2 regions of the Mesorhizobium sp. M0018 genome follow, and region 1 is predicted to be linked to the other one. Evidence: predicted binding sites of a transcription regulator. Region 1 holds the regulator's gene; the other holds the start of a gene.

The links. The regulator LexA, encoded in region 1, represses DNA repair genes until DNA is damaged. The targets are predictions, from matches to a motif close to TGTTCNNNNTGTGTTCNG.
Region 2: the regulator LexA is predicted to act here: its motif matches at 3,271-3,288, upstream of dnaE (DNA polymerase III subunit alpha).

The regions. Positions count from the first base shown of each region.
Region 1 is NZ_JAMYVL010000007.1:67,005-83,113, forward strand. It holds gene pyrG (CTP synthase) at 1-1,274, opposite strand, end outside; gene NKJ81_RS11860 (L,D-transpeptidase) at 1,422-2,543, opposite strand; gene secG (preprotein translocase subunit SecG) at 2,743-3,195, opposite strand; gene tpiA (triose-phosphate isomerase) at 3,359-4,126, opposite strand; gene NKJ81_RS11875 (SurA N-terminal domain-containing protein) at 4,269-6,161, shown strand; gene trpD (anthranilate phosphoribosyltransferase) at 6,158-7,168, shown strand; gene trpC (indole-3-glycerol phosphate synthase TrpC) at 7,174-7,986, shown strand; gene moaC (cyclic pyranopterin monophosphate synthase MoaC) at 7,989-8,495, shown strand; gene NKJ81_RS11895 (molybdopterin molybdotransferase MoeA) at 8,495-9,700, shown strand; gene NKJ81_RS11900 (hormone-sensitive lipase) at 9,708-10,538, opposite strand; gene kynU (kynureninase) at 10,634-11,881, opposite strand; gene lexA (transcriptional repressor LexA) at 12,329-13,063, shown strand; gene NKJ81_RS11915 (ComEC/Rec2 family competence protein) at 13,057-15,522, opposite strand; gene gltX (glutamate--tRNA ligase) at 15,619-16,109, shown strand, end outside.
Region 2 is NZ_JAMYVL010000007.1:264,827-280,935, forward strand. It holds gene dnaE (DNA polymerase III subunit alpha) at 1-3,007, opposite strand, end outside; gene NKJ81_RS12820 (acetyl-CoA carboxylase biotin carboxylase subunit) at 3,582-5,594, opposite strand; gene NKJ81_RS12825 (S-(hydroxymethyl)glutathione dehydrogenase/class III alcohol dehydrogenase) at 5,808-6,935, shown strand; gene NKJ81_RS12830 (hypothetical protein) at 6,932-7,204, shown strand; gene gfa (S-(hydroxymethyl)glutathione synthase) at 7,225-7,794, shown strand; gene NKJ81_RS12840 (YaiI/YqxD family protein) at 7,861-8,328, shown strand; gene NKJ81_RS12845 (DUF1345 domain-containing protein) at 8,334-9,011, shown strand; gene NKJ81_RS12850 (cytochrome b/b6 domain-containing protein) at 9,116-9,997, shown strand; gene NKJ81_RS12855 (molybdopterin-binding protein) at 9,999-10,808, shown strand; gene NKJ81_RS12860 (DUF3011 domain-containing protein) at 10,832-11,434, opposite strand; gene NKJ81_RS12865 (transporter substrate-binding domain-containing protein) at 11,521-12,351, shown strand; gene NKJ81_RS12870 (hypothetical protein) at 12,366-13,364, opposite strand; glycine riboswitch at 13,568-13,654, shown strand; gene gcvT (glycine cleavage system aminomethyltransferase GcvT) at 13,803-14,921, shown strand; gene gcvH (glycine cleavage system protein GcvH) at 14,927-15,295, shown strand; gene gcvP (aminomethyl-transferring glycine dehydrogenase) at 15,312-16,109, shown strand, end outside.

The DNA.
Region 1 (16,109 bases):
AGCATGTTGCCCTTCAGCCATTCGGTCATCAAGCCGACAACCGGCTCCTCGGTTGGACCGAACTCGGTCGATGATGCGTGCTCGACGCCGGCCAGCGAACGCGCCGCCTCGATGCAAGCCATCTGCATGCCGAAGCAGATGCCGAAATACGGCACCTTGCGCTCGCGCGCGAACTTCGCCGCCAGGATCTTGCCCTCCGAGCCGCGCTCGCCAAAACCGCCGGGGACGAGAATGCCATGGACCTTCTCCAGCCACGGCGCCGGGTCTTCCTTCTCGAATATCTCGCTTTCGATCCAGTCGAGCTTGACCTTGACCCGGTTGGCGAGGCCGCCATGCGACAGCGCCTCGATCAGCGATTTGTAGGCGTCCTTGAGGCCGGTATATTTGCCGACGACGGCAATGGTCACTTCGCCTTCCGGATTGTGGATGCGGTTGGACACCGCTTGCCACCGTTCCATGCGCGGCTTCGGCGCCGGATCGATGCCGAAGGCCGCCAGCACTTCCGAATCCAGCCCTTCATTGTGATAGGCCATCGGCACGTCGTAGATATGCGGGACGTCGAGCGCCTGGATGACGGCGCTTTCGCGGACATTGCAGAACAGCGACAGCTTTCTGCGCTCTTCCTTGGGGATCGGCCGGTCGGCGCGGACCAGCAGTATGTCGGGTGCAATGCCGATGCCGCGCAACTCCTTGACCGAATGCTGCGTCGGCTTGGTCTTCAGTTCGCCTGCCGTCGGAATGTAAGGCATCAAGGTCAGGTGGACGTAGACGGCGTTGTTGCGCGGCAGGTCGTTGCCGAGTTGGCGGATCGCCTCCAGGAACGGCATCGCTTCGATGTCGCCGACGGTGCCGCCGATCTCGCACAGCACGAAATCGTAGTCGTCATTGCCGTTGAGGACGAAATTCTTGATCTCGTCGGTGACGTGCGGAATGACCTGCACGGTAGCGCCGAGATAGTCGCCGCGCCGCTCGCGCTCGATGATGTTCTTATAGATGCGGCCGGTGGTGATGTTGTCCTGCTGGTTGGCCGAGCGGCCGGTGAAGCGCTCATAATGGCCAAGATCGAGATCGGTCTCGGCCCCGTCATCGGTCACGAAGACTTCGCCGTGCTGATAGGGCGACATCGTGCCGGGATCGACATTGAGATAGGGATCGAGCTTTTTGATGCGTGCGCGATAGCCCCGCGCCTGCAAGAGAGCCCCAAGGGCCGCTGCAGCAATGCCTTTTCCAAGTGAGGAAACCACGCCGCCTGTGATGAATACATATCGCGCCATGGGAGTCATCGCTTAACGCGGCCGAATTGATTCCGCCAGAGAAAAAACCGCCGCGAAGGCTTTTTCCCAAGAAGGCGCTCTGGTCGTTGGCGTATCAAAACAAAAGGGCCGGCGAGGCCGGCCCTTTTGGCACGATCTGTCAAAGCGTCAGATGATGACGACTTTGGTGCCTACTTTCACCCGGCGGTAAAGGTCCATGACGTGCTCGTTGATCATACGGAAGCAGCCATTGGAGGCGCTGGTTCCGATTGACTGCGGCGCGATGGTGCCGTGAATGCGCAGGTGGGTATCTTTCTTGCCGTCGTAAAGATAGATGGCGCGTGCACCGAGCGGATTGTCGCCGCCGCCGGGCATGCCGTCCTTGTACTGGCCATAGTGCTTGGGTTCGCGCTTTTGCATATCCAGCGTCGGAATCCAGCGCGGCCATTCCTGCTTGTCGCCGACGGCAACCGTACCCTTGAACTGCAGGCCTTCCCGGCCGACCGCGATGGCATAACGGCGGGCGGTTGACGATGATTCGACGAGGTAGAGACGACGGGCGCTGGTATCGATGACGATGGTGCCGGGGTTGTAGCCGGTGAATTCGACCTCCTGCGGCACGAATTCCGGCTTGACCTTGAACTGCCGCTTGGCCTGCTTCCTTTCGAGCGCGGCGTCGAGCGCGCGTGTTTCCGGAAGCAGCGACATCGACGAAGAGGATGTGCCGCCGAACAGTCCCGCGAACAGCCCGACGCTCTGCGGCTTCTGCCCGACCGGTTCGCTGCGCAACTCGCCATTGTTGCCGGTCAGCGCAACGTTCATGGCCTCGGCCGGGATCGGCTCGGCCGACTGGATCGGCGCAATGGGCGTAATCGGTTCGATGATGTTGACGGTCTTCTTCTTGGCCGGCGTGGCGTCAGCCACCTTGGCCGTTGCGAGCGGCTGGCTCTTCCTGGCAAGGAACGCCTGGCGTTCCGCATCGGCTTTGGCTTTCGCCGCCTCGCGCATCGCCAGCTTCCTGGCTTCGAGTGCCTTGGCGCGAGCGGCGTCCTTGTCGGCTGCGATCTTGGCTTCGATCTTGCGGATCTGCGCAAGGTCGTCCGGCGTCGGATCTTTCTTCTTCTTGAGAAGCTTCAATTGCGCTGCATCGCTTTTGGCAGCGACCTTGACGACGTCGGTTGTTGTTGCGGCTTTGTGGGCCGAGTTTGCCGTCGGCATGGCCGCGAAAGCGGGCGCACCTAGGCTGAGCACGGCACAAAGGCCGGCAAAAATGAAGCTGCGAAGCTGCATGGGGAAGATCCGATCGTTCAATGCTTGTTGCCCACGGCGTCGCCCGGCGCCCCCCAAGGACGCCGAGAATGCCGCGTGCAACGTATAATCGATTAGCCGGAAGCGCCTCAAGCGTGAGGCGCAGTCGAATCTTCATGATCGTGCGGCATTTGCCGCGACTGTGTTCAAACGACAACAGATCGCGGCATAAGTTGCCCTATTACTGGTTGGGGACCTGCGGCGTGGCCGGCGCGGCGGCGCCGTTTGTCGCTGGCGGCGTCGCCGGAGCGGTTGCCGGCGGCGTCGTTGCCGCGCCATTGCCGGACGGCGGGGTCGGCGCCGTGGTGCCTGAAGGCGGCGTCGGCGTCGTGGTTCCAGGCAATTGGTTGAGTACGCCCTTGCCTGCTCCGTCCGAGGTCGCCGGCACGCGATCGAGAATGTCGATCGGCTTCTCGCCATAGCGCGCAACGATCGACAGTGTCAGCGAGGTGACGAAGAAAGCGGCAGCCAGGATCGCCGTCGCCCGCGTCAGCGCATTGGCGGCGCCACGCGCGGTCATGAAGCCCGATCCGCCGCCGATGCCGAGGCCGCCGCCTTCGGAGCGCTGCAGCAGCACCACGCCGACAAGCGCGAGCACGACCATGAGGTGGACGACGATCAGTACGGTTTCCATAATTTACCCTGGCAAGGCCTTGTGCGGCCGCTGATTTGGAGGCGGCTCAATACAATGCTTTGACGGCATTTCCAAGCCCGTGGCCGGAATATGGGAAGCAATGCGTCCTTTGCAACGATTTCGACGCCGGCCGTCCGCTCAAATGCAGCAACCAGCCCTTGTATCAAGCGATGTTTCGATAGGCTTCCGCGATGCCGAGGAAGTCCGCCGCCTTTAGGCTGGCGCCGCCGACCAGCGCGCCATCGACATTCCTGACGCCGAGCAACTCGATGGCGTTGGACGGCTTGACCGAGCCGCCGTAGAGAATGCGCATCTTGGCCGCCGTATTGCCGAGCTTCCGTGCCAGTTCTTCGCGGATATGCGCATGTGCCTCGGCGACGTCGGCGGCGGTCGGGGTCAAGCCGGTCCCAATCGCCCATATTGGCTCATAGGCAATGACGGTGTTGGAAGCCGTGGCGTTTGGCGGGACCGAGCCAGCGACCTGGCGCGACAGCACGTCGAGCGTGGCTCCTGCTTCTCGTTCGGCTCTTGTCTCACCAATGCAGATGATAGCCACCAGCCCGGCGCGCCATGCGGCGGAGGCCTTGGCCTGGACCAAGGCATCGTCCTCCTTGCGATCGGCGCGGCATTCGGAATGGCCGACGATGACATGGCTGGCACCTGCATCTTTCAGCATCTCGGCCGAAATGCAGCCGGTATAGGCGCCGCTCTCCTCGGTGTGGCAATCCTCTCCGCCGGCCCGCACCGGCGTGCGCGACAGAATCTCGGCGGCGTGCGCAAGCAAGGTCGCCGGCACGCAGACCACCGCTTCGGTCTCGGCGTCGAGCCCACTCATGAAGCCGTTGCCGATCATCCTGATCTCGTTGAGCGAGGCGCTGGTGCCGTTCATTTTCCAGTTGCCGGCGACGAGCGGGCGGATTCCAGTGGTCATGGGATTTGTTTCTCCGGGCAATTTCCAGCTGGCCCTCACTATCAAAATCAGGCCACAAAGCAATCGACAGTGGGCAGGAAGGGCGCTATTGCGCTTGTTTCAGACTCGGCGCATGCGAAATGCGCAAAAATCGGAAGTACTCATGCTTGGTATGTTGAGAAGCGCGGCGGGGACCTGGGTCGCGAAACTGCTGCTGTCATTGTTGGTGTTGAGCTTCGCCATCTGGGGCATCTCGGGGCGGCTGATGGGCGGTCTTGCCGGCCATGACGCCGTGATTACGGCCGGAGGCACCAAGGTCTCGATCAACGAATACCGCCTCGCCTACGATCGCCAGCTCAGCGTCATGTCGCAGCAATTCGGCCAGCGCATCAGCCGTGAGCAAGCGACGGCGCTCGGCATCGACAACCAGGTGCTGGCGCAACTCGTGTCGGGTGCCGTCCTCGACGAGCAGGCCCGCAAGCTCGGCCTCGGCCTGTCCAAGGACCGGCTCGCCGAACTGACGCGTGAAGACCCGGCGTTCAAAGGGCCTGCCGGAACCTTCGACAGGAGAACCTTCGAGTACCTGCTTCGGCAGGTCGGCATGCGGCCGGAAGACTATTTGAAGAACCGCGCCCAGGTCGCGGTCCGCCAGCAGATCGTCGAGGCGGTTTCGGACGGCCTCAAGGCCCCGGATACATTCTTCAAGGCGGTCGCGCTCTATCGCGGCGAAGATCGCACCATCGACTACCTGACCTTGCCGAAATCGCTGGTCGAACCGATAGAAGCGCCGTCCGACAGCGCGCTTTCGGCCTATTTCGAGGAAAACAAGAAAACCTACGCCGCTCCCGAATACCGTAAGTTCTCCTATGTCAGGCTCGAACCGGAAGACATCATGGATTTGAGCGCGGTGACCGACCAACAGGTCAGCGACGACTACAATAAGAACAAGGCGCGCTACACCACGCCGGAGATGCGCACCATCGAGCAGCTTGTGTTCAAGACACCTGATGCCGCAAAGGCGGCGCTCGATTCGCTCAGGACCGGCGCGACCTTCGACAAGATCGTCGCTGCCGAAGGCAAGACGCCGGCCGACACGCTGCTCGGCACGCTGGCCAAGGACAAGATCGCCGACAAGGCGGTCGCCGACGCTGCCTTCAAACTAAACGTCAATGAGGTCAGCCCGGTCGTACAGGGCGCCTTTGGTCCCGTTCTGCTGCGCGCCACCGAGATCAAGCCCGAAGTGGTGAAGCCGCTGGCCGAAGTGTCCGAGCAGATCCGCAAGGACCTGGCACTGGGCGAGGCAAGCCGCATCTTGCTGGACGTGCACGACAATTACGAGGATACGCGCGCCTCGGGCAGTTCGCTCGCCGAGGCAGCCGCCAAATTGAAGCTGAAGGTCGTCACCATCGATGCCATCGACCGCACCGGCCAACGGCCGGATGGAAGCATCGTCAAAGACCTGCCGGAATCGCCGGCACTCATCAAGGCGGTGTTCGAATCCGAACCCGGAACCGACAATGAAGGCCTCACCACCGCCGATAACGGCTTCGTCTTCTACGACGTGAGCGCGATCACGCCTGCCCGCGACCGCACATTGGACGAAGTCCGCCAGAAGGTCGTGGCCGACTGGACCGCGGCGGAGACCACCAAACGGCTCACCGCAAAAGCACAGGAGCTCGAGAAGCGTCTCAAGGCTGGCGTCACGCTCGAGGTGATCGCCGGTGAGCTCAAGCTCGAAAAGCAGACCAAGCGCGGCGTCAAGCGCGATGCGGACGACGTCGATTTCGGCAAGGAAGGCGCCGCCGCGATGTTCGGCGTCGGAGAAGGCGGCGCCGGGTTGATCCCCTCACCTACGGGCGACGGACAGATCCTGTTCAAGGTTGCCGAGGTGTTCGAGCCTGCCGGGGCCGATGCCAGCTCAGTGCCCCAGGACGCACAGAAGTCCTTCACCTCCGGCATGTCCGACGACCTGCTCGACCAGTTGGTGGCGCAGTTGCAGACGCAATATGACGTCCGCATCGATCAGGCGGCCGTAACCCAAGCCCTGGCCAGATGAGCGCGCTGAAGATCCACATCGCCAAGGTCGCCGCCGGCAGCGCTCTTTCCTTCGAGGAGGCGCGCGAGGCCTTCGACATCATCATGTCCGGCGATGCCACCCCCGGCCAGATCGGCGGCTTCTTGATGGCATTGCGCGTGCGCGGTGAGACCGTCAGCGAGATCGCCGGCGCCGTCGCCACCATGCGCGCCAAGATGCTGCGTGTCGAAGCTCCCGAGGGTGCCATCGACATTGTCGGCACCGGCGGCGACAATTCGCACAGCGTCAACATTTCGACCGCATCCGCTTTCGTCATCGCCGGCAGCGGCGTGCCCGTCGCCAAGCACGGCAATCGCGGACTGTCCTCGCTGACCGGCGCCGCCGATGTGCTGATCGCATTGGGCGTCAAGATCGACATCCCTCCGGAGACGATCGGCCGCTGCATCCACGAGGCCGGCGTTGGCTTCATGTTCGCGCCGGCGCATCACCCGGCGATGAAGCATGTCGGCCCGACCCGGGTCGAGCTCGGAACCCGCACCATCTTCAACCTGCTGGGCCCGCTTTCCAATCCGGCGAGTGTCAGACGGCAGATGGTCGGCGTGTTCCTGCCCGAATGGATCATGCCGGTGGCAGAAACGTTGAAGGAACTTGGTGCCGACCATGCCTGGATCGTCCATGGCGACGGCTATGACGAGATCACCACCACCGGCGAGACACTTGTCGCCGAATTGGCCGGCGGCGAGATCCGCAGCTTTACGCTGACCCCGGAAGCCGTCGGACTGAAGCGGCACACCAAGGACGAGTTGCGCGGCGGCGACGCCGCCCACAACGCCCAGGCACTGCGCGACATGCTGGGCGGCGCCGCCGGCGCCTTTCGCGATACGGTGCTGATGAATGCCGGCGCCGGGCTGGTGGTGGCCGGCACAGCGACGACCCTCGCCGACGGCATGGTAACGGCGGCGCAGGCCATCGACAGCGGCCGCGCGCTGAAAGTGCTCGACAGGCTGATCGAGATTTCGAACGGTTAAAAACCATGTCCGACATCCTGCGCAAGATCGAGGCTTACAAGCGCGACGAGATCACGGCGGCCAAGGCGCGCGTGCCGCTGGCTGAGATCAAGGCACGGGCGACGCATGCCGACGCGCCGCGCGGCTTTCTTTCCGCCCTTGAAGCAAAGCGCAAATCCGGCAGGTTCGCGCTGATTGCCGAAATCAAGAAGGCTAGCCCATCCAAAGGCCTGATCCGCGCCGATTTCGATCCGCCGGCGCTGGCCAGGGCCTATGCGAAGGGCGGTGCCGCCTGCCTTTCGGTGCTGACCGACGCACCCTCCTTCCAAGGCGCGCCCGAATTCCTCACCACTGCGCGCGCTGCCGTCGAGCTGCCTGCCTTGCGCAAGGATTTCCTGTTCGACCCCTATCAGGTCTACGAGGCCAGGGCATGGGGCGCCGATGCCATCCTGATCATCATGGCCAGCGTCGACGACGCGTTGGCAAGAGAACTCGAAGCGACAGCGTTCGGGCTCGGCATGGACGCGCTGGTCGAAGTGCATGACGAGGCTGAAATGGAACGCGCGCTGCAGCTGTCGTCGCGGCTGATCGGAATCAACAACCGCAATCTCCGGACCTTCGAAACCAGCCTACAGACCTCGGAGCGGCTGGTAGCGATGGTGCCGGCCGACCGCCATCTGGTCAGCGAGAGCGGTATCTTTTCGCACGACGATTGCCGCCGGCTGGAGCAGAGCGGCATTGCGACTTTCCTGGTCGGCGAGAGCCTGATGCGCCAGCAGGACGTGGCCGCGGCAACGCGCCTGCTGTTGACGGGCAAGGCGCCGGCAGAGGCCGTTTGAGGATGGCGGCCGCCCTCACCCATCTTGGCGCGCAGGGCGAAGCCAACATGGTCGATGTCGGCGACAAGGCTGAGACGGTGCGCACGGCAGTCGCAGAAGGTTTTGTCGCGATGCGGCCCGAGACGCTGGACATGATCCTCGCCGGCGACGCCAAGAAGGGCGACGTGCTGGGCACCGCGCGCATTGCCGGCATCATGGCGGCCAAGAAGACGCATGAACTGATCCCGCTTTGCCATCCGCTGCTGCTGACCAGGATATCTGTCGATATCGAGGCGGACGCCGCGCTGCCCGGCCTGAAGGTGACAGCATTGACCCGCGTCACCGGCAAGACCGGCGTTGAGATGGAGGCTCTGAGTGCCGTCTCGGTCGCTTGCCTGACCATCTACGACATGGCCAAGGCGGTCGACCGCGCCATGGTCATCTCCGGCATCAGGCTGGTCGAAAAGACCGGCGGCAAATCCGGCGACTACAAGATCACCGGAGACGGGGCCACCGAGGCAGGCCGATAATGGCGCTGGTCCCAGTTGCCGAGGCGCTCGAGCGCCTGCTGGACGGCGCAGCAGCGCTGCCGGGCGAACGCGTCGCACTGCTGGATGCCGCCGACCGCGTGCTGGCGGAGCCGGTTGTGGCGCTCCGCACCCAGCCGCCGTTCAACGCCTCCGCCATGGACGGCTATGCCGTGCGGGCGGCCGATATCGCGTCCGTACCGGCAAGGCTTTCGGTGGTCGGCATGGCGCCGGCCGGACGCGGCTTTGCCGGAACGGTGCAGCAGCGGCAGGCCGTGCGCATCTTTACCGGCGCACCGCTTCCCGAAGGCGCCGACACTATCGTCATCCAGGAGAACGCCCGCGATCTCGGTGGCAGCAGCGTCGAAGTGACGGAACCGACGGTGCAGGGGCGCAACATCCGCCGCCTCGGGCTCGATTTCGCCAAGGGCGATGTCCTGCTGCCCAAAGGCCGCCTGCTCGACCCGGCGGCCTTATCGCTGGCGGCATCGGCCAATCACCCCGAGGTGCGCGTGGTCAAACGGCCGCTGGTCGCCATCATCGCCACCGGCGACGAATTGCTGCCGCCGGGCAGCGATCTTGGCCCCGACCAGATCATCTCCTCCAACGCCTATGGTGTCGCCGCTGCCGCACAGTCGGTCGGTGCGCGCGCGCTCGACCTTGGCATCGCGCCGGACCGCAGGGAGGCGATCGCTGCGCTGGTTGAAAAGGCCGTGAAGGCTGGCGCGAACGTCATCGTCACGCTGGGCGGTGCCTCGGTCGGTGACCACGACTTCGTCCATGAGGTGCTGACCGGGCAAGGCATGACGCTCGATTTCTGGAAGATCGCCATGCGGCCGGGCAAGCCACTGATGTTCGGGCGGCTGGGAGACATTCGCTGCATCGGCCTGCCCGGCAATCCGGTGGCAAGCCTGGTCTGCACTCAGCTCTTCCTGAAGCCGCTGCTGGCGCGGCTCGGCGGCCGCGCCTTTCAGCAGGATATACGTCGGGCACGGCTCGGTGCCGCCATGCCGGCCAACGATCTCAGGCAAGATTATGTGCGGGCTGTTGTCATTGATGACGCCGGTACGCTCGTGGCGACGCCGTTCGGCATCCAGGACTCCTCGATGCTGAAAATGCTGGCCGATGCCGACGGGCTGATCGTTCGCGCGCCGTTCGCGCCTGCCGCGGCGGCGGGCTCCCCCTGCGACGTACTGATGCTACGCTGAACCTGCCTCACTCCGAAATCAAGGTCCGGGTCAGCGGATGGTCTGGATCGGCCAAACCGTCGATGATGTTGAAATGATGCCGGTCAGGCTCGACCACCGAGCTGGTCGCGGTACCCAGGCCGATCCAGATGTTGGCCAGCAACGCGCTCTGACGCAGGAATTCAGCGCGCTCGCCGCCGCCGGCCCAGCAGGTCAGGCGGGCCTTGTCCATCGGGCGCAGCAGCACCGGGCTTTCGGCCTGCGCCTCGGCCTCATCGATCGCCAGCGTCTCGTTCATGCCGGTGCGCATGATCGGGCGCAAATCGTGCACCCCCGAGATCGACACTACATGACGAACGCGCCGGACGACTTCGGGCGCCAGCGGCGTCGTCGCCGTAACCATCCGGCTAACAAGATGGCCGCCGGCCGAGTGCCCGGTCAGCATCAGCGGCCCTGCAACGATCGCCGCCGCCTTGCCGATCGCCGCGCCGACTTCCTTGACGATGCCGCCAATGCGTATCTGCGGACAGAGCGTGTAGGACGGCATCGCCACCGCATAGCCGCGATCAACAGGGCCAGCGGCAAGATGCGACCAGAAATTCTTGTCGAATTCCATCCAGTAGCCGCCATGAACGAACACCACGAGTCCCTTGGGCTTGATGGCCGGCAGGAAAAGATCGAGCCGGTTGCGTGGATTGTCGCCATAGGCCATGTCGAGCCGCGCCCTGCCCTCGGTCGAAAGCACGTCGCGGAAAACCCGCGCGGGCTCGATCCAGGCCGCCGGCCAGCGATCGCTGCCGGCTATGTTGGCGCTGTTGGCATAGGCGTTGTCCCAATCGGCAATGTGACGTTCGAACACCCTGCGCCCTCCCTGGCATATGGCCCTGCAGCGTAGCCGTAAGCATCGCGCGGCGCGTCGTCGCCAGCCTCACGATTCCAGCTCTCGCATCAATCTCAAGTGACAGCTGCTTTGATGGCGAAGCGCGCATCCTTCCACGCACCGGTGTGCAGGATGTCCTCAAGCACTTTGGCGGCCTGCCAGACATCGGCATAGCCGACATAGAGCGGGGTGAAGCCGAAGCGCATGGTCGATGGCGCGCGAAAATCGCCGATCACGCCACGTTCGATCAGCGCGCGCATGACCTGGTAGCCATGCTCATGCATGAATGAAATCTGGCTGCCGCGTTTTTCCCCATCGCGCGTGCTTTCGAGCGTGAGCCCGTAAGTGCCGCACTTTGCCTCGACAAGCTCGATGAACAGATCCGCCAGCGCGATGCTCTTCTTGCGCACCGCCGTCATGTCGACATCGTTCCAGATGTCGAGCGCGCCCTTCAGCGTGCGCATCGACAGGACCGGCTGTGTGCCGCACAGAAACCGGCGGATGCCGGTGCCGGCCGCATAGCCTGGCTCGAAGGCGAAGGGCCGTGCATGGCCCCACCAGCCGGTGAGCGGCTGCTGGATGTCGGAAAGATGCCGCTCAGCCGCATAGATGAAGGCAGGCGCGCCCGGGCCGCCATTCAGATATTTGTAGGTGCAGCCAACGGCAAAATCGGCGTTTGCCTTGTCGAGTTCGACTGGCATCGCGCCGGCGGTGTGGCAGAGATCCCAGACGATCATCGCCCCGGCTTCCTGAGCCCTGCGCGTCAGCGCCGGCATGTCGCGCAGTTCGCCCGACTTATAGTTGACGTGGTTGACCAGCACCACAGCGGTGCGTTCGTCGATCAGCTCTTCGATGGTCGGCGCGTCGACTCCCGAGAGGCGCAGCAGCGTATCTTTTCGCGTCGAAACCACACCCTCGGCCATGTAGAGGTCCGTCGGAAAACTATCGCCCTCGGCGACGATGACCTGCCGCTCCGGTCGCATGGCCATGGCGGCGTGCAGCAGCTTGTAGATATTGACCGATGTCGTGTCGCAGACCACTGTCTGGCCGGCCGCGGCCCCGATCAGGCGCCCGAGCTGGTCGCCAAGTTCAAGCGGCATGTTGAACCAGCCGGCCGTGTTCCATGCGCGGATGAGATCATGCGACCATTCTTCGGTCGCGGCCTTGTGCAGTTCATCGAAAGCGGCACGTGAAGCAGCTCCTAGCGAATTGCCGTCGAGATAGATCACTCCTTGCGGCAACACAAAGCGGTCGCGCATCGCGCGCAGCGGATCCGCGGCATCCATCGCCTTTATGGCCACGAGATCGGGAATTCCTGTCATGATTTGTCTGCTCCCCCAAGATCCAACGCAACGCCGGACACGCATCGACTGTTCTTCCATTACTTGGTTGCGCGCAGCAAGGCTCCACCGGCGAGAAGCAGCCTGACCAGGCGGTGGAAACCGGGACTTAACCCGAGGTTGGCGTTTTGAGTTCGTTTCGTTCACGGTGCATTGACCAAACCGCACAGTCGATACGGGTTCAATTCCGTGCCTTTTGCCGACCGACGGCCGATGCCAGTGCCGCCTTCTAGGAGGCCAGAAGGGCGCAAACGAAAGCAGAATCAAGGCGATGAGGCTCGCGGCGGTGAAAATGCGGTACGCCGGTAGGGGACGTCGTTTGTTTCCCGAGCCTTAACGCATTCATTAAACTTTAAACAGTTGCGGAACACAACTGGAACAGATAGTGTTTGTTCTGGGTTTGTTTTTCTGATTCTGTTGGGGGTCGCTATGCTGACACGCAAACAACACGAACTGCTTATGTTCATCCACGAAAGGTTGAAGGAAAGCGGTATCCCGCCTTCATTCGACGAGATGAAGGAAGCGCTCGACCTGGCTTCCAAATCCGGAATCCACCGGCTGATTACGGCGCTGGAGGAGCGCGGCTTCATTCGCCGTTTGCCCAACCGGGCCCGTGCGCTGGAGGTGCTACGCCTGCCTGACTCGATCGCCCCCGGCCTCAATGCGGCACGCAAGTTCTCGCCGAGTGTCATCCAGGGCAGTCTTGGGCAAGGCGCCCCTCGGCAAGGCAAGCCGACATCGTCGCGCGTGCCCGCAGCCGGAAATGACGACGATGTCGTCGCCGCCGTTTCGATCCCAGTGATGGGCCGCATCGCTGCCGGTGTGCCGATCGACGCCATCCAGCACCAGACGCATTCGATTTCGGTGCCGCCGGATATGATCATGGGCGGCGAGCATTATGCGCTTGAGGTCAAAGGCGATTCGATGATCGAGGCCGGCATTTTCGACGGCGACACGGTGATCATCCGCAATGCCGATACGGCGAGCCCCGGTGAGATCGTGGTGGCACTGGTCGACGAGGAGGAAGCGACGCTGAAGCGGTTCCGCCGCAAGGGCGCCTCGATCGCCCTGGAAGCCGCCAATCCGGCCTACGAGACGCGCATCTTCGGACCAGACAGGGTCAAGGTGCAGGGCAAGCTCGTCGGACTGATCCGCCGCTACTGAGCTCCGCCCTTGGCGCCGGCTTTGGGGTTGTCGGCCCGGCGGTATGGCGGCAGGCCCCGTGCCGCGCGTGAAAATTTCCGCTGCACGTGCCAGGGCCGGTATGATTTTTCGACGGCGAAGCGGATCTCGGCGCGTGTTGCCGCTTGTGGATCGAAATAGACGGCGGCACTTCCCGCGCGCGCTAGTTGCCGTTTGGTGACGACGAGGACCAGCCGGTCGTAGTAGCAGGGGTTATGGGCGGTGGCGTCGTCGATGACGATCAAGCTGGCAAAGGCGCAGGCTGGCCGCGCAGTATCGCGGTCCTTGGCTTGGGCGATGATCGCGCCGGATGGATGCCTGGCAAGGCAGAGGCCGTCCGTGCAAATGAACGGCATGCCCGGCGGTAGGTCGGCCGGATCGGCAATGTCGAATTGCGGGTCGTTCTTTCCAGGTGTTTCCGGCGCGACGATAGCCTCTGATGTGAGCGCGCGTTTCCAGTTGTCGATGGTGAACTCATTCGGGCGTGCCCGGTTGACCGCGAGTTCACCGCTGCCGATCGGCAGCGCGACCAGCCGTGCGTCCTCCGAGACCAATACGTCGGGTATGCGTGTCTGCGTTGTCGTCAGCAAGCCGGCGAGCGCAAAAGGAAGTGCCGCCAGCCGCAACCACGTCGTCGCCATGCTGGCAATGACGAGGGCGATCGTCACCAGAAGGACGGATCTCAGCGAAATCAGCCCGACCGCATCGATCGGCGAGCGCTCCGAGATCCACCCGGACAGGGCGATCATCGCCGTCAGCCCCTTGCCCATGACATAGAGAAAAGGGCCATCCGCACCGAACGGCATCGCCAGCGCGCTGAGAACGGCGAAGGGCATGACGACCAGTGACACGATGGGCATGATGGCCAGATTGGCGAACAGGCTGAGCGGCGCCACGCGCTGGAAATGCCATATGGCGAAAAGCGCCGTGGCGCTCCCTGCAATGATCGAGGTCATCGCCAGACCGCACATGCCCAGCAGGACCTTTCGAGTGGCAAAGCGTAGCGGCGACTGCCGCGGCGGCGGCGTGGTGGCCCTGCCGGCGCGGTAATCGGACCAGCCTGCATAGGCGCCGACAAGGGCCGCCGTCGCGGCGAAGGACATCTGGAAACTCGGACCGACCACCTCGTGCGGCGACACCAGGATGACCGCGATGGCCGAGATCGCCAGGTTGCGCATGGTGAGCGCGGCCCGGTCGAACAGCACGGCGATAAGCATCACCGCCAGCATGATGAAGCTGCGTTCGGCCGCCACGACAATGCCGGAAAAGACGAGGTAGGCCGCAATCGAAAAAAGCGCGGCGGCCGCGGCATATTTCTTGACCGGCCGTCGCGATGAGAAATCGGGAAACAGCGCGAAGGCACCCCGCAGCAGCGCCATGATGGTGCCGGCGACCAACGCCATATGCAGCCCCGAGATGGAGATGATGTGGTAGATGCCGGTGCGCCGCATCGCTTCGTTGATCTCCTCGGGAATGCCGGCGCGCACGCCGACGATCAGCGCAGCAGCAATCTCGCCCTCGGCACCGCCGATGCGGCTGCGGATATGGTCGGCGATGGATTCACGCGCGTCTTCGATCGCGGAAGAAAGCTGCGCGGCAAGCGGCATGCTGTCCGACGACACGATTTTCGGATTGCCGAGAAAAAAGCCGCTGCCGCCGATACCGGCGAAATAGCTGTCGAAGGAGAAATCATAGCTGTCGGGCCGCACCGGGCCGGTCGGCGGCAGCAGCCGCACATAGCCGGTGATCTCGGAACCGGCGGTCAGCTCAGCCGGTATCTTCATCGCCGAAACGCGGACCCGTTCCGGCATGTAGCGCAGTGTCGGCCTGGCGGTTGAGATCACATCGATTGTCAGCCTGATGCGGCCGCTCGCCATGGGCTCGTACGATACGACGCGACCCGTCAGCCGCGTCGAGATTTCGGAGCCGAGCATATGCGTTCCGACACGCCATGTTTCGAACTTGGCGGCAAGTACGCCAAGCGCGCAGAGCAGCGCCACCATGAAGCACAGGCGCGTCCTGGGCCATGACCGCGAGACGACGGCACAAAGGGTCGCGAGGAGCGCGATTGCGATCGGCTGTGGAAAGGCCGGCTCCACCGACAGCCCGAAATAAACGACCACCCCGCATGCGAGGAACACCGGCACCAGCAGGAAGGCGATGCCGCGGTCGAGTTCCAGACCGGCCGCTGTGGTTACGCTGTTGCGGATACGGGACGGTGACGGGAGGCGGAAACGCCTGCGCAGGCGTACGATAGGCTCGCCCGCGGGCACGAGAACCGTTGCTGGGTCGCTGGCCGGCAGCGACGGAGCATCGAAGCGCGGAGCAGGTAGCAATGCCGGTGCCGGCAGGACAGGCGGGGGAGCGGCAAACAGCAAGCGTTCGCTGACGTCGCTGCCAACGTCCTCGCCCTCGCCCGCACCACGGCCTCGCACAGCCATCGGGTCTGCCCCTTGCGCCCTCGACCTCCTATGCTACATGAACGCGCAACGCGCGAAAGTCCGCAAACCCACTTCCTTCGCCCGCCTGAGAGTTCCATGCCCGATAAGGTCGTCACCCGTTTTGCCCCCTCGCCCACCGGCTATCTGCACATTGGCGGCGCGCGCACGGCGCTGTTCAACTGGCTGTACGCCAAGCACACGGGCGGCACGATGCTGCTGCGTATAGAGGATACCGACCGTGAGCGGTCGACGGATGCGGCGACGGCAGCCATTCTCGACGGGCTTTCCTGGCTCGGACTCACCTGGGACGGCGCGCCTGTCTCGCAGTTCGAGCGCGCGCCGCGCCATCGCGAGGTGGCCGAGGAGCTGGTGCGCGTGGGCAAGGCCTATTACTGCTACGCGACGCCGGCGGAGCTGGAGGCGATGCGCGAGGCAGCGCGAGCCAAGGGGCTTCCGCCCCGCTATGATGGGCGCTGGCGCGACCGCGACCCGTCGGAGGCGCCGCCCGGCGCCAAGGGGGCGATCCGCATCAAGGCGCCGACAGACGGCGAGACGGTGGTGCATGACCGCGTCCAGGGCGACGTGCG
Region 2 (16,109 bases), 200 kb from region 1:
GCACCCGCATTTTCTGCAGCGCCGCCTTGTATTCGTCGAGCGGATGCGCCGAGAGATAGAACCCGACCACCTGGAATTCACGGTGCAGGCGGTCGGCGGCGAGCCAGGGATCGGTCGCCGGCAAGTTGAGCGCCTGCGACTGTGCGCCGAGCGAGGCGCCAAAGATGTCATGCTGGCCGGTGACGGCATTCTGCTGCGCCAGCGACGCCAGCCCCATCATCCGCTCGACGCCGGCCATCATCGCCGCGCGGTCATGACCGAAGCAGTCGAGCGCGCCGGCCATGATCAGGCTTTCGAAGACGCGCTTGCCGACGATCTTCGGATCGACCCTTTCACAGAAATCGGCGAGGCTCTTGAAGGGTTTTTCGCCGCGCGTGGCGACGATGTGCTCGACCGCCGCATCGCCGACGCCCTTGAGCGCGGCCAGCGAATAGAAGATGCGGTTCTCGCCGACCTCGAAATCCCGGAACGACGTCATGACCGACGGCGCCACCACCTCGATGCCGAGGCGCAGCGCATCCTGGCGGAAATCGGCGAGCTTGTCCGTATTGCCCATGTCGAGCGTCATCGATGCCGCCAGGAATTCGACGGGGTAATGCGCCTTCAGATAGGCGGTCTGGTAGGAGACGACGGCATAGGCGGCGGCATGCGATTTGTTGAAACCGTAGTCGGCAAACTTTGCCAGCAGGTCGAAGATGAAGTCGGCTTGCGGCTTGCCGACGCCGCGCTCGACCGCGCCCGAAACAAAGCGCTCGCGCTGCTTGTCCATCTCGGCGCGGATCTTCTTGCCCATGGCGCGGCGCAGCAGATCGGCTTCGCCCAGCGAATAGCCGGAGAGCTCCTGCGCGATCTGCATCACCTGTTCCTGGTAGACGATGACGCCTTGCGTCTCCTTGACGAGATGGTCGATCTTCGGGTGGATCGACGCCATCTCCTCCTCGCCGTGCTTTCTGGCGTTGTAGGTCGGTATGTTCTCCATCGGCCCCGGCCGGTAGAGCGCGACCAGCGCGATAATGTCCTCGATACAGTCGGGCCGCATGCCGATCAGCGCCTTGCGCATGCCGGCACTTTCCACCTGGAACACGCCGACCACCTCGCCGCGCGACAGCATGGCGTAGGTTTCGGGGTCGTCGAGCGGAATGTGGGCAAGATCGATCTCGATGCCGCGGCGGCGGATCAGCTTGACGGCCCTGTCCAGCACCGTCAGCGTCTTCAGGCCAAGGAAGTCGAATTTCACCAGCCCGGCCTGCTCGACATATTTCATGTTGAACTGCGTGACCGGCATGTCCGAGCGCGGATCGCGGTACATCGGCACCAGCTCCGACAGCGGCCGGTCGCCGATGACGATGCCGGCGGCGTGCGTCGAGGCGTGCCGATAAAGACCTTCCAGTTTCTGCGCCGTATCGAGCAGCGTCTGCACGATCGGCTCACGCTCCGCCTCTTCGGCAAAGCGCGGCTCGTTGGCGATGGCGTCGGCGAGCTTGACCGGATTGGCCGGGTTCGACGGCACCATCTTGCTCAGCTTGTCGACCTGCCCGTAAGGCATCTGCAGCACGCGGCCGACGTCGCGCAGCACCGCGCGCGCCTGCAACGTGCCGAAGGTGATGATCTGGCCAACCTGGTCGCGGCCGTATTTCTGCTGGACGTAGCGGATGACTTCCTCGCGCCGGTCCTGGCAGAAGTCGATGTCGAAGTCGGGCATAGACACGCGGTCGGGATTGAGGAAGCGCTCGAACAGCAGCGAAAAACGCAGTGGGTCGATGTCGGTGATGGTCGTGGCATAGGCGACCAGCGAGCCGGCGCCCGATCCGCGGCCCGGGCCGACCGGAATCCCTTGTGCCTTGGCCCATTTGATGAAGTCGGCAACGATCAGGAAATAGCCCGGATATTTCATCTTCTCGATGACGCCGAGCTCGAAATCCAGCCTTTCGCGATATTGCTCGACGGTATAGCCGGGCGTCGGCCCGTGCGCCGCCAGCCGCGCCTCTAGCCCTTCATGCGCCTGCCTGGCAAGCTCCTGCGCCTCCGCCTTGACCGCAGCATCGGCGTCGGCGACATCGCGGCCGGCAAAGCGCGGCAGAATCGGATTGCGGGTCTTCGGGTAATACGAGCAGCGCAGCGCGATCTCGACGGTGTTGTCGATTGCTTCCGGCAGGTCGGCGAACAGCCTCGCCATATCGGCCTGGCCTCTCAGGAAGTGGTCGGGCGAAAGGCGGCGGCGATTGTCGGCCGCAACCACGGAACCTTCGGCGATGGCGATCAGGGCGTCATGCGCCTCATAGTCTTCACGAGAGAAGAAAAACGCCTCGTTGGTGGCAACCAGCGGCAGATCGTGGCGGTAGGCGAGATCGACCGACAACTGCTCGATGGCGCGGTCATAGCCGGACACGCGCTCAAGCTCGACATAGAGCCGGTCGCCGAACAGGCTCTTGAGCGCCGAGAGCCGGGTCTCGGCGAGTTCGCGGCGATCCTGTTTCAATGCAGTGCCTATCGGACCGCGCGGCCCGCCCGTAAGGCAGATCAATCCGTCGGTGTGGCCCTGCAGCATCTCGCTCGTCAGATGCACCGCTTCGCCGGGCGGTGTCTCGAGATAGACGCGGCTGACCAGCCTGACCAGATTGCCGTAGCCGGCCTCGGTTGCGGCGATCAGGACGACCGGCCGCATCTCCGGTCCTTGCCGCCTGCGGTCGCGCTGGCTGTCGCTCGCCTCGCCGGAAAAGGCGAGGTCGATCTGGCAGCCGATGATCGGCTGGATGCCATCCTTTACCGCCTTCTGGGCGAATTCCAGCGCGCCGAACAGATTGTTGGTGTCGGTGACGGCGATTGCCGGGCATTCGTCCTGCACCGCATGGCCGACGATCTTGCCGAGCTGCAAGGCACCTTCGAGCAGCGAATAGGCCGAATGCACGCGCAGATGAATGAACCGACGCGCCGCCGCCTCCGCCCGCGACGCCTTTGCATAGGCCTCGCGCAGCAAGGGATCGCGTGGAAGTCTTTCATCCGCCATGGTTTTTTCGCGCCGCCTGAAAGGACTCAGTCGATGAAGTTGTATTGTCGAGCGCCGGGTAGCACGAGTCCAGCGCTAGTGATTAGAGCTTTGGAGGTTTAGAGCAACCGCCGAAGCTGCCAATTTCCCCCCTTGTGGGGGAGATGTCCGGCAGGACAGAGAGGGGCGCTGTCCCGCCAACCTCAGGCTACAAACAAAACCCGCCTCGGCGGGCGGGTCGTTGGAGCCAATTAGCACCATAGCCAAATTAATAGCATAGCTGCCGGCACAAAGCAAGAACAAAATACGGCGCGACGGGGAAAAATTCGAGTTGTCCGTCTCCCGAGGGCGTATCCAGAGGATTGCAGGTCGCGTTCCTTCGCGCCCCCCTCTGTCCTGCCGGACATCTCCCCCATGAGGGGGGAGATTGGCCATCATCTCGGCTTTCGCCAATTTCCAACGTTGCAGGAGCGAGCTGGGCCCCGAAGCTGCCAATCTCCCCACTTTAGGGACACTTGAGGGGGAGATGTCCGGCAGGACAGAGGGGCGCGCTGTCCCGCCAACTTCAGACAGAGCGTCGAGGGCGGGTCCAACCTCACGCGAATTCCATGATCACAGCATCGACGGCAAGGCTGTCGCCGGGCTTGGCGTTGAGCTTCGAGACGATGAGGTCGCGCTCGGCGCGCAGCACGTTTTCCATCTTCATCGCCTCGACCACGGCCAGCGTCTCGCCGGCCTTGACCTCCTGCCCCTCGGCAACGGCAATCGACACGACGAGGCCGGGCATCGGGCATAGCAGCATCTTCGAGGTATCCGGCGCCACTTTTTCCGGCATCAGCCTTTCGAGTTCGGCGGTGCGCGGCAGCATGGCGCGGGCTGTCACCGAGATGCCTTTCCAGGCGATGCGGAACCCGTTCAGCACCGGCCTGACTTGCGCCGCGACCTTGCGGCCGCCGACCGTGCCGCGCCAGATGAGATCGCCCGGCCGCCAGTCGGATGCCACCGTCAGCGGTTTGCCGCCGTCGATTGTGAGGTCGAGCTCCATCGGAATGGAAATCATGCCTTCGACGATGGCAACCGAAAGATAATCCCGGCCGATCTTCACCACCCAATCGCGTTTCAAGGCGCCCGAATGCGGCGCCAGCCGCCCGCCCAGCCGGTCGAGCCGGTCGCGGCGCAGCAGTTCGACCGCGGTTGCGATCGCGGCCAGCACCGCGTTTTCTTCGCTGTTCGGCACAATGGGCGCGAAGCCGTCGGGATATTCCTCGGCGATGAACGCCGTCGATAGCCGCCCTTCCCGCCAGCGCGGATGCTGCATCAGCGCCGCCAGGAACGGTACGTTGTGCTCGATGCCGTCGACGACGAAACTGTCCAGCGCTTCCGACATCGCGTCGATTGCCGCCAGCCGTGTCGGCGCCCAGGTGCACAGCTTGGCGACCATCGGGTCGTAGAACATCGAGATTTCCGAGCCTTCGGTAACGCCGGTATCGTTGCGGATGACGATTTCGCCGAATTTTCCCTCTTCCGGCGGCCGGTATTTCGTCAGCCTGCCGATCGACGGCAGAAAGTTGCGATACGGATCTTCGGCATAGAGGCGGCTTTCCACCGCCCAGCCGTTCAGCTTGACGTCGCTCTGCTTGATGGCGAGCTTTTCGCCGGCCGCCACGCGGATCATCTGCTCGACCAGGTCGATGCCGGTGACGAGTTCCGTCACCGGATGCTCGACCTGCAGCCGCGTGTTCATTTCCAGGAAATAGAAGTTCTTGTCGCTGTCGACGATGAACTCGACCGTGCCGGCGCTCTGGTAGTCGACGGCCTTGGCCAGCGCCACCGACTGCTCGCCCATGGCTTTGCGGGTCTTGGCGTCGAGGAACGGCGACGGCGCCTCCTCCACGACTTTCTGGTTGCGGCGCTGGATCGAGCATTCGCGCTCGCCGAGATAGAGCGTGTTGCCATGCGCGTCGGCGAGCACCTGGATTTCGATATGGCGCGGATCGACGATGAATTTTTCGATGAAGACGCGGTCATCGCCGAACGAGCTTTTCGCCTCCGACCGCGCCCGGTCGAAGCCGTCGCGCACCTCTGCCTTGCTCCAGGCGATGCGCATGCCCTTGCCGCCGCCGCCGGCTGAAGCCTTGATCATCACGGGATAGCCGATTTCGCCGGCTATTCTTTCGGCATGGGCGGCGTTTTCGACGACGCCGAGCCAGCCGGGCACCGTCGACACCTTGGCCGCATTGGCGAACTTCTTCGATTCGATCTTATCGCCCATCGCCTTGATGGCCTTCGGCTTCGGGCCGATGAAGACGATGCCTTCCTGCTCCAGCGCTTCGCAGAAGGATGCCCGCTCGGACAGGAAACCGTAGCCGGGATGCACGGCCTCTGCTCCTGTGGCCTTGCAGGCGGCGATGATCTTTTCCGCGACCAGATAACTTTGCGCAGCCGGCGAAGGCCCGATATGCACCGCCTCGTCGGCCATTTCGACATGCACGGCGTCCCGGTCGGCGTCGGAATGGACCGCGACGGTGGCGATGCCCATCTTGCGCGCCGTCTTGATCACGCGGCAGGCGATCTCGCCACGGTTGGCGACCAGGATCTTTGTGAACATGCAGGCCTCGTCCCTCGGCTGCCCTTCTTTTACGGGCTTCCCGTTTTATGGGCTTCAGGGGGCCGGTCAAGGCAAAGTCGGAGCCTATCCCGCATGCAAATCGGCGGGCGCTGACGAAAATCCGGGGTCACAACGTCGCTTCGTGCATAGCGCAGAGCTGAATGGTAAGTTAAATCTAACCTGGATTGCAGACTGTCATGGGAGGATTGCCTGATGAAAACGCGCGCCGCTGTCGCCGTTGCCGCCGGAAAGCCGCTGCAGATCATGGAGGTCGACCTCGAAGGTCCCCGCGATGGCGAGGTGCTGGTCGAGATCAAGGCAACCGGCATCTGCCACACTGACGAGTTCACGCTGTCGGGCGCCGACCCGGAAGGCCTGTTTCCGGCGATCCTCGGCCATGAGGGCGCCGGCATCGTCGTCGACGTCGGCAAGGGCGTCTCCTCGGTCAGGAAGGGCGACCATGTCATCCCGCTCTACACGCCGGAATGCCGGCAGTGCCCGTCCTGCCTGTCGCGCAAGACCAATCTGTGCACCGCCATCCGCGCCACGCAGGGACAGGGCTTGATGCCGGACGGCACCTCGCGCTTCTCGATCGGCAAGGACAAGCTGTTCCACTACATGGGCTGCTCGACCTTTTCCAACTTCACCGTGCTGCCCGAGATCGCGGTGGCCAAGGTCAATGCCGACGCCCCGTTCGACAAGATCTGCTACATCGGCTGCGGCGTCACCACCGGCATCGGCGCTGTGATCAACACGGCCAAGGTCGAGCAAGGCGCGACGGCGGTCGTGTTCGGCCTCGGCGGCATCGGCCTCAACGTCATCCAGGGCCTGCGCCTTGCCGGCGCCGACATGATCATCGGCGTCGACCTGAACAACGACAAGAAGGAATGGGGCGAGAAATTCGGCATGACGCATTTCGTCAATCCGAAGGAGATCGACGGCGATGTCGTGGCTCATCTCGTCAACATGACCAAGCGCGGCGCCGACCAGATCGGCGGCGCCGACTACACCTTCGACTGCACCGGCAACACCAAGGTCATGCGGCAGGCGCTGGAAGCGTCGCATCGCGGCTGGGGCAAGTCGGTCATCATCGGCGTTGCCGGCGCCGGCCAGGAGATCTCGACGCGGCCGTTCCAGCTGGTCACCGGCCGCACCTGGATGGGCACCGCCTTCGGCGGCGCGCGCGGCCGCACCGACGTGCCGAAGATCGTCGACTGGTACATGGCCGGCAAGATCGAGATCGATCCGATGATCACCCACACGCTGAAGCTCGAGGACATCAACAAGGGCTTTGACCTGATGCATGAAGGCAAGTCGATCAGGAGCGTGGTAGTCTATTGAAGGAGGTACTGATCCGGGTTCGGATCCGATATCCGAATTTCAGCGAGTCGCTCAGTATGCAGAGCTGGCAATTCGGCGAACATCTTTGGGTAGCGCTTAGGAATAACAACCGCGTTCGCATCGACCTCGATGAGATCGACCGCGGCAGAGAAGAAATATCGTTTCTCGTGCGCGATACATATCTGAGTAAGGCGCTCAAGGTGGTAGAGCGCGTCAAGCAAGAACACCGTATGGAGAATGAAGCGGTAATCGAAACGGAACCAGCATAGAACCAAGGGAGGAGACAAAAATGCCGGAAAAACTGCATCCTAAAATCGACAATGGACTGCCACGGGAAAAGGCCGATTTTGCCGGCGGCACGCTGGTCTGCGCCTGCACCAGCAACCCGGTCAAGGTCAAGGTCAAGGGCCAGATCGCCCACAACCATGCCTGCGGCTGCACCAAATGCTGGAAGCCGGAAGGCGCGCTGTTCTCGGTCGTGGCGGTTGCCGGTACAAACGACGTGACGGTGACCGAAAACGGCGACAAGCTGAAGATCGTCGATCCGGGCGCGCTGATCCTGCGCCATGCCTGCACCGGCTGCGGCGTCCATATGCACGGCCCGGTCGAGCGCGACCACGCTTTCAAGGGGCTGTCCTTCATCCATCCCGAACGCTTCCAGGAAGACGGCTGGTCGCCGCCGGGCTTCACCGCCTTTGTCTCTTCGATCATCGAGTCCGGTGTCGATCCGAGCCGCATGGACGGCATAAGGTCACAGCTGAAGTCGATCGGGCTCGAACCTTATGATTGCCTCAATCCAGGACTGATGGACTATATCGCCACCTGGACGGCCAAGCGGTCCGGCGCGTTGCCGGCCTAGTAGCCGCTCGACTATCATCGATCGAGCCGGGCGACGCCGCCCGGCTCTTTCACATTTGGAACAACGATGCCCGCACCTGCTATTCTCGTCGATGCCGACGCTTGCCCGGTGAAGGCCGAGGTCGAAAAAGTCGCCGAGCGGCACGGCATCGTCGTCACCTTCGTCTCCAATGGCGGCTTGCGTCCGTCGCGCGATCCGATGATCCGCAATGTCGTCGTCTCCAAGGGCGCCGATGCCGCCGACGACTGGATAGTCGAAAATGCCCGGTCCAACGATATCGTGGTGACCGCCGATATCCCGCTTGCCGCGCGCGCGGTGGCGCTTGGCGCCCACGTACTTGGTCCGACCGGACGCCCGTTTACGCCCGAAACGATCGGCATGGCGGTGGCAATGCGCGATCTCAAGCAGCATCTGCGCGAGACCGGCGAAAGCAAGGGCTACAATTCGAGCTTCGCGCCGCAGGACCGCTCGCGGTTCCTCGGCGAGCTTGACCGCATCCTACGGCGGGCGCTGAAATCCGCGTCTGCGGACTGAAGGCCATGGCGACTGGTACCCCGACCAAGATGCCCATGCGACGCCACACGCCGTTCGCGGTGTCGGCCTGCATCGGCGTGGCAGCCTTTGGCGCCGCGCTGGTCTGGCGTGCGCCGCTTGCCTATTCGATCGGCGCCAATGTGTTCTTTGCCGCCTATCTCGTCCTTGTCATCGCCCATATGCCGCGGCTTACCGGCAGCTATCTGCGCAAGAATGCAGGCGACACGGACCTGCCGGTACTGGCCATCTTCGCGGTCACGCTGATTGTCGTCGCTATTGCCATCATGTCGTTGTTTCAATTGATCAACAGGGAGAAGAGCGCGGACACCGTCGAGCTTATGGTGGCGCTGCTGTCTATCCCGCTTGGCTGGTTGACCATCCATGCGATGGCCGCACTTCACTACGCGCATATCTACTGGTTGGATGGCGATGCGATGGATGGCGACACAAAAAAGAAAATTCCGGTCGGCGGCCTCGACTTCCCGGGCGGCAAGCGGCCGGAAGGCTCGGATTTCCTCTATTTCGCCACGGTGATCGGCATGACGGCGCAAACCGCCGACACCAACATCACGACCTCGCAAATGCGCCGTGTCGTGCTTGTGCATTCGATCCTGTCGTTCTTCTTCAACACGGTCATCGTGGCAGCCGCGGTCAACCTCGCCGTCAGCCTCGGCAGTCCGTAATAAATCCGTGATCGGGTGAAACATCGCTTAGGCTGGCGACGTATTGGGAGGAGAAGAGATCTGACAGGCCATGCGGAACCGCTTGGCAGGGAGGCACGGAAAACATGGAATCAGTTGCCAGAGGCGAAGCCAGCACCGAGGCAGATAGCGCTGCTTCGACGGATGCGACGCTGATCTATCGCCAGTCGCGCTGGACGCGGCTGACGCATTGGCTGTGGGCGATCGCGCTGTTCTTCATGCTGCTTTCCGGTCTGCAAATATTTAACGCCCGCCCACAGCTCTACATCGGCAAGGAGTCGGGTTTTGGCTACAACAACACCGTCTTCGCCATTGGCGCCGAGAATACGGCGACTGGCCCGCGCGGCTATACCGAAATCTTCGGCAAGCGCTTCGATACCACTGGCGTGCTCGGCTGGTCGGGTCCGGCCGGCCAGGAGACCTCCCGTGCCTTCCCGTCCTGGGCGACGATCCCTTCCTATTACGATCTCGGCACCGCGCGCGTTGTTCATTTCTTCTTCGCCTGGGTGCTGACCACCACGCTGCTGGTCTGGCTGGTCGCCAGCCTGATCAACGGCCATTTGCGCCGCGATCTTGCCCCGCGCCTCGATGATTTCAGGCGCCTGCCGCGAGACATTGTCGAGCACGCCAAGCTCAGGTTCCATCACACGCGCGACTACAACACGCTGCAGAAGATGGCCTATGGCGGCGTGCTGTTCGTGCTGCTGCCGCTGATGATCATCACCGGCCTTGCCATGTCGCCGAGCATGGATTCGGTGCTGCCGTTCCTGAATGATCTGCTCGGCGGCCGACAGACGGCACGCACCATTCATTTCACGGTGATGCTGCTGCTCGTCGCCTTCTTCATTATCCACATCCTGATGATCCTCGCCGCCGGCCCGATCAACGAGCTGCGCTCCATCATCACCGGGTGGTACCGAACCGACCCGCCGGCGCATGGCGACAAAGCGCCAGAGAGGAGTGCCTGACATGGCGAAATTCGAGATCAGCCCCAAGCTACAGATAAGCCGAAGAAAGTTCCTGACCTCGGCCAGCCTCGGCCTTTCCGGCATCATGCTGTCGGGCTGCGACGCCTTCGACAGCCAGCTTGGCGTCGGCGACAGCCTGCGCAGCTTCCTCGAAAGCGCCAATGGCCTGACCTGGCGGGCGCAGCGACTGCTTGCCGGCGCTGATGCGCTGGCGCCGGAGTTCACCGAGGCCGACATTCGCCAGCCGCAGCGGCCGAACGGTGTCACCGCACCGGACGACGATTTCTACAAGGGCCTGCTCGCCAGCGATTTCGCCGACTGGCGGCTGGAGGTTTCAGGCCTGGTCGAAAAACCGCTGTCGCTGAGCCGCGAGCAGCTGATGAACATGCCGAGCCGCACCCAGATCACCCGTCACGACTGCGTCGAAGGCTGGAGCTGCATTGCCAAATGGACCGGCACGCCGCTGTCGCTGGTGCTCGACCAGGCAGTGGTCAAGCCGCAGGCGCGCTACGTCATGTTCCACTGCCTCGATACGATCGACCGCAGCCTGGCCGGCGACATCAAATATTACGGCTCGATCGACCTGGTCGATGCTCGTCATCCGCAGACGATCCTTGCCTATGGCCTCAACGGCAAGCCGTTGCCGGTCGAAAACGGCGCGCCGCTGCGCGTCCGCGTCGAGCGCCAGCTCGGCTACAAGATGCCGAAATACCTCTACAAGATTGAGCTGGTCGACGGCTTCGCCAATATCGGCGGCGGCAGAGGCGGCTATTGGGAGGACAATGGCTACGACTGGTACGGCGGCATCTGACCGAAACCTGACCCGAGCTTCATCTAACTGTCGTCGTCGCTGTCGTCGCCGTCGCTGCGCAGGGCCGGATTCAGGTCAGGATTGTCGTCAGGGGTGACAAGCTTGCCCAGCCCGTGCGGTCCCTGGTAGTTGCCGTGGGTATCGAAGTTGGGGTTGCCCTGATTGTCGAATTGCGGCGTCGGATCGATCGATTGGTCGTAACGGCGCGGGCGCGGCTTCGGATAGTAATTATCGGAATGATGGCGATGCGAATTGCCGTTGTCGAGAATGGCACCTACCACGCCGCCGACGATAATGGCTGCGGCGACGTCGCCAGCAGAGGGATTGCGGTTGGGGCTGGCGACTGCGAATTCGGCCGAGCAACCATTGTCGACCCAGATGCCGCCGGCGTCATAGCCCCAGCTTCTACCGTATACGCAACGCGCCTTCGACAGCCTGGAGGTCAACTGCACGCCGCGGCGCGTATCGATCCCGCAATAGGAATAGCGGTAATCGGCGCTGGAGCAGACCACGCGTTTTGCCCCCGCAGCCTGCGCTGCCGCCGGCAGCAGCGAAAGCTTCGCCGGATTGCCCAGGATGCAAACCAGGAACATCATCGAACCGGTAACCGCCATCCGTGCCGACATCGCAACTCTCCATCAGGGTCCGCTATCGACAGAATGGCACCTCTGTGTAAATCTGACAACCGGACGGGCTCAGCGAGGTTATATTAATGCGCGCTAAGATGATCGCCACAACTATACTTGCCCTTTCTGCGTGGTTGGCTTTGTCGCTGCTGCCAGCCCGGGCGGACGACAGCCTCAAGCGCATCATCGACCAGAAGACACTGACGGTCGGCGTGGCGCTCAACCCGCCATGGATCCTCAAGAAGGCCGACGGGAAGTTCGCCGGCTATGATGTCGACCTGACCAGTGCGCTGGCGTCTGATCTCGGCGTCGACCTGAAGCTGGTCGAGGTGCCCTGGAACGACCTTAAGACAAGACTGCTCAAGGGTGATTTCGATATGATCGCGGCGGGCTACGCCAGCACGCCGGAACGCGCACGCGAGGTGGTATTCTCCAACCAGACCGGTACCGCCGATATCCGTATGGTTGCGACGATCGCCAGCCTTGGGAAAAGGCCGGGAAAGGCAGTGGCGGCGCCGGGATATAAGATCGCCGTGCTGTCCAATTCCACCGATGAAGCCGCCGCGAAGGAAGCTTTTCCCAAGGCGACCATCCTGTCTTTCGACAATACCTCAGATGTTTTCGCCGCGATCATCGGCGGCGACGCACAGGCGATGGTCGCGACGTCGCCGACGCCGCAGATGGCCGCCAGGCTCTATGACGCGAAGTTGACGATGGTGGGCGGCCCGCTGTTGCGGACGCCGGAAGCGTTTGCGATGCGCCCGGACGATGTCCGCCTCATCCAATACGTCAACAACTGGATCGGCGCGCGCACCGCCGACGGCACCATAGGCGGCGTGCGCCGCTACTGGTTCGGCAGCTTCAAATGGATGTTGCGCTTCGACACCAGTGCCAAGCCGGAGCCCGCCAAACAATAGCGTCGCGCGACTGCTTATGCGACCTTGTCGATCAGCGGCTTCAGCGCCGGGTGGATTTCCGGCGAGGCGTGCTTGATTAGCGTCAGCAGCGCGCGCTCGTTCTCCTGCAGCGGCCGGTCGCCTATGTGTTCAGCGAGCCATTTGGCCTCGCCGGCATCGACCGTCTCGGCGCGGCGGGCCAGAGCCTCGGCTGCCTTGTTCTTGGACTCCCACTCGGCTTCGATATCGCCGGGTGAGCGATAGGCTTCCATGATGCCGGACAGGCCGCCCGATACCATGCGGCTGAAGAACCCGCCGATTTCCGGATCGGCCTGTTCGAAGAACGAATCCCGGCGCAGCGCCACGTCGCGCACCGGCGGTTCGTAGCCGGCCGAACACATGACGAAATTGGCGATCGCCTTGACGAACAGATCGTTCCAGGACGGATCGTTGTCGCCCGCCGCTGTCCGCTCGTTGATCTTGAACAGCACCTCGGCCTCGGCGCGGCTGATGGCGATGTTGCCATCGCCGCCATAGGCGTAAAGGATGCGGCGCAACAGCTCGACCTCAGCCTTGGCAATCGACCCAGGGATAAGCCTGCCGCCGGTCATCAGCGGCCCCTTGCCGTCCACGACCGCATGAGCGACCTGCTCCAGCGCATAGCTGGAAAGCGTGCTCGGCGATGATTTGGCAACTTCCAGCACATGCACCAGCAGCTCGAGTTCGGTCTGGCTGTCGACCATGCCGTCGCGCGAAATCGTCCGAATCAGCCAGTCGGCATTGTCCTGCGAAACATAGCCCGCCGGCTTTTCCTGGTGGACGATGAAATCGGTGACCGCCTCGACGAAAAACTCGAGCCATTCCGTGCATTTGTCCCTCGCCGTTGCATCCAGCGCAAACAGCGCCTCGGCCTCGCCGCGCGTTGCCACGCCGTCGCCGAACACTTCGCCGCGCAGCATGACCACGTCTTCCGCCGTGATCCGATTTTTCGAGGTCAGCCCGGCCACCGGCGCGCTCATGATCAATTCGCCCATTTTCTTCCCCGCCGCCGCCGGTAATTGCCGGCCCTTATGCGGTATATCGGCAAGGTCTTGAGAAACCGGCAAGCGGCGTGGTTAGCGAAGGCTTGCCTATAAAGAAGGCCCGCAGAAGACTTGGCAGTAAAAATGTCGCCGGCAGGTGACAAGGTGTCGTCCACGGGCTATGGATGACGAGTCGAGGGCTCCTGACCGAGTCCTACCTGTTTGTGGGAGAGAGCAGCGAGAGCTGCCGCCGAAGGGGAAATCGCCCGAAATCTCTCAGGCAAAAGAACCGTAGACGGGAAAGACACTCTGGAAAGTCGGGGCTTGCCCCCGCGCCGAAGGTGTAAGCGCTGCCGACAGAGTTACGGGGCGCGAGTCTCTCAGGCTTCAGACAGAGGGGCACGGACTGGTCGCCATTCGCGGCCGCTTGCGTGCGACTCTGGAGATGACATGACGGGCGACGATACCAAACACCTTCCCCTCGAAGATCTGCACATGGCAGCTGGTGCGCGCTTTGGCGCCTTCGCCGGCTGGTCGATGCCGCTGACCTATCCGGCCGGCGTGATGAAGGAGCACCTGCACAGCCGTGAGCATGCCGGCCTGTTCGACATCTCGCACATGAAGCTGTTCGAAATCAGCGGTACGGGGGCAGCAGCGCTTCTGAACCGCGCCTGCCCGTTCGATGCCGGCGCACTTGAGGTTTCCCAGTCCAAATACACGTTCTTCCTCAATGAGGCGGCCGGCATTCTGGACGATCTGATCGTCACCAGGCTCGGCGCCGAGCGCTTCATGATGGTCGCCAATGCCGGCAACGCCGCCGCCGACGAAAAGCATCTGCGCGCACTGGCCAAAAATTTCGATGCAGAGGGCGATTTCGATGTAAAAGTGGATGCGCTCGACCGCGTCTTCCTGGCCATACAGGGCCCCGAGGCGTGGGCTGCCCTTTCCCGCGCCGGCATCGAGACCGGTTCGCTGGTGTTCATGCACGGCATCGAGCCGCGCGAAAAATGGTTCATGAGCCGGTCCGGCTATACCGGCGAAGACGGCTTCGAGATCGGCCTGCCGGAAGCGGATGCAAGAAACCTCGTCGCCAGGCTGCTCGAGGACGAGCGGGTGATGTGGGTCGGCCTTGCCGCCCGCGACAGCCTGCGGCTCGAAGCCGGACTGTGCCTGCACGGGCTGGACATCACGCCGGAGATCGATCCGGCCAGCGCCGGGCTGATGTGGGCCATCCCCAAGGAGGTTCGCGCCTCTGGCGCCTTCATCGGCGCCGATGCGCTGCGCGCCATCCTGGAGCGTGGTCCGGCGCAAAAACGCGTCGGCCTGAAGCCGGAAGGCCGCCAGCCGGTGCGCGCCGGTGCTGCCCTTTTCGATGCTGACGGCAACCCTGCCGGCCATGTCACCTCAGGCGGCTTCGGCCCCTCGGCCGGTCATCCGGTCGCCATGGGTTACGTCCAGACGCCGCTTGCCAAATCCGGCGCAAAACTGTTCGCCGATGTCCGCGGGACGAAAATCCCGGTCGACATCCACCCCTTGCCCTTCACGCCCCATCGCTACCGCAAAGGATGATTTCAATGGCAAAGACCTATTTCACCGAAGATCACGAATGGCTGCGCGTCGAGGGCGGCATCGCCACGGTCGGCATCACCGATTACGCGCAGCAGCAGCTCGGCGATCTCGTCTTCGTCGAACTGCCGGAGCCGGGGAAGAAGCTGGCCAAGGGCGACACCGCCGTGGTGGTCGAATCGGTCAAGGCCGCATCGGACGTCTACGCGCCGGTCGACGGCGAGATCACCGAGGCCAACACCTCGCTGTCATCGGATCCTTCACTCGTCAATTCGGCGGCAACCGGCGACGGCTGGTTGTGGAAGATGAAGCTGGCCAATGAGCGCCAACTCGACGGACTCCTCGATGAAGCCGCTTACAAAGCCCATATTGGTTGATAGCAGGACCAGGAAGATGACCGCAGCACCCTACCCCTTCTCGGCTCGCCATATCGGCCCGGGCCTCCATGACGTCAGAGCCATGCTGGCGACGATCGGCGTTCCTTCGGTCGAGACCCTGATCAGCCAGGCAGTGCCGAAGTCGATCCGGCTCGACCGGCCGCTGGCCCTGCCCGCGCCCGCAACCGAAGCGGAAGCGCTGGCCGAGCTCGCGGCGACGATGGCAAAGAACACGGTGCAGAAGAGCTTCATCGGTGCCGGGTATAATGGCGTCCACGTGCCGCCGGTGATCCAGCGCAACCTGTTCGAGAACCCGGCCTGGTATACGGCTTACACGCCTTACCAAGCCGAGATCAGTCAGGGCCGGCTGGAGATGCTGTTCAACTTCCAGACACTGGTGACGGAACTGACCGGCCTGCCGGTGGCATCGGCCTCGCTGCTCGACGAGGCGACGGCGGTGGCCGAAGCGGTTGGCATCGCGCTGCGCCATCATCGCGACAAGCGCACCAAGGTGGCACTGGCCGGCACGCCGCACCCGCAGACGCTGGACGTCGTGCGCACCCGCGCCGAGCCGCTCGGCATCGAGGTCGACGGCGAGGTGATCGACGACAACACCGCCGCCCTGCTGGTCTCCTGGCCCGATACATTCGGCGTCTACGGCGACCACAAGGCAGCGATCGACAGGGCCCGTGCTGCCGGCGCGCTGGTCGTCTTCATCGCCGACCCGCTTGGCCTGACGCTGACCGATGCGCCGGCCAGGCTTGGCGCCGACATCGCCGTCGGCCCGATGCAGCGTTTTGGCGTGCCGATGGGC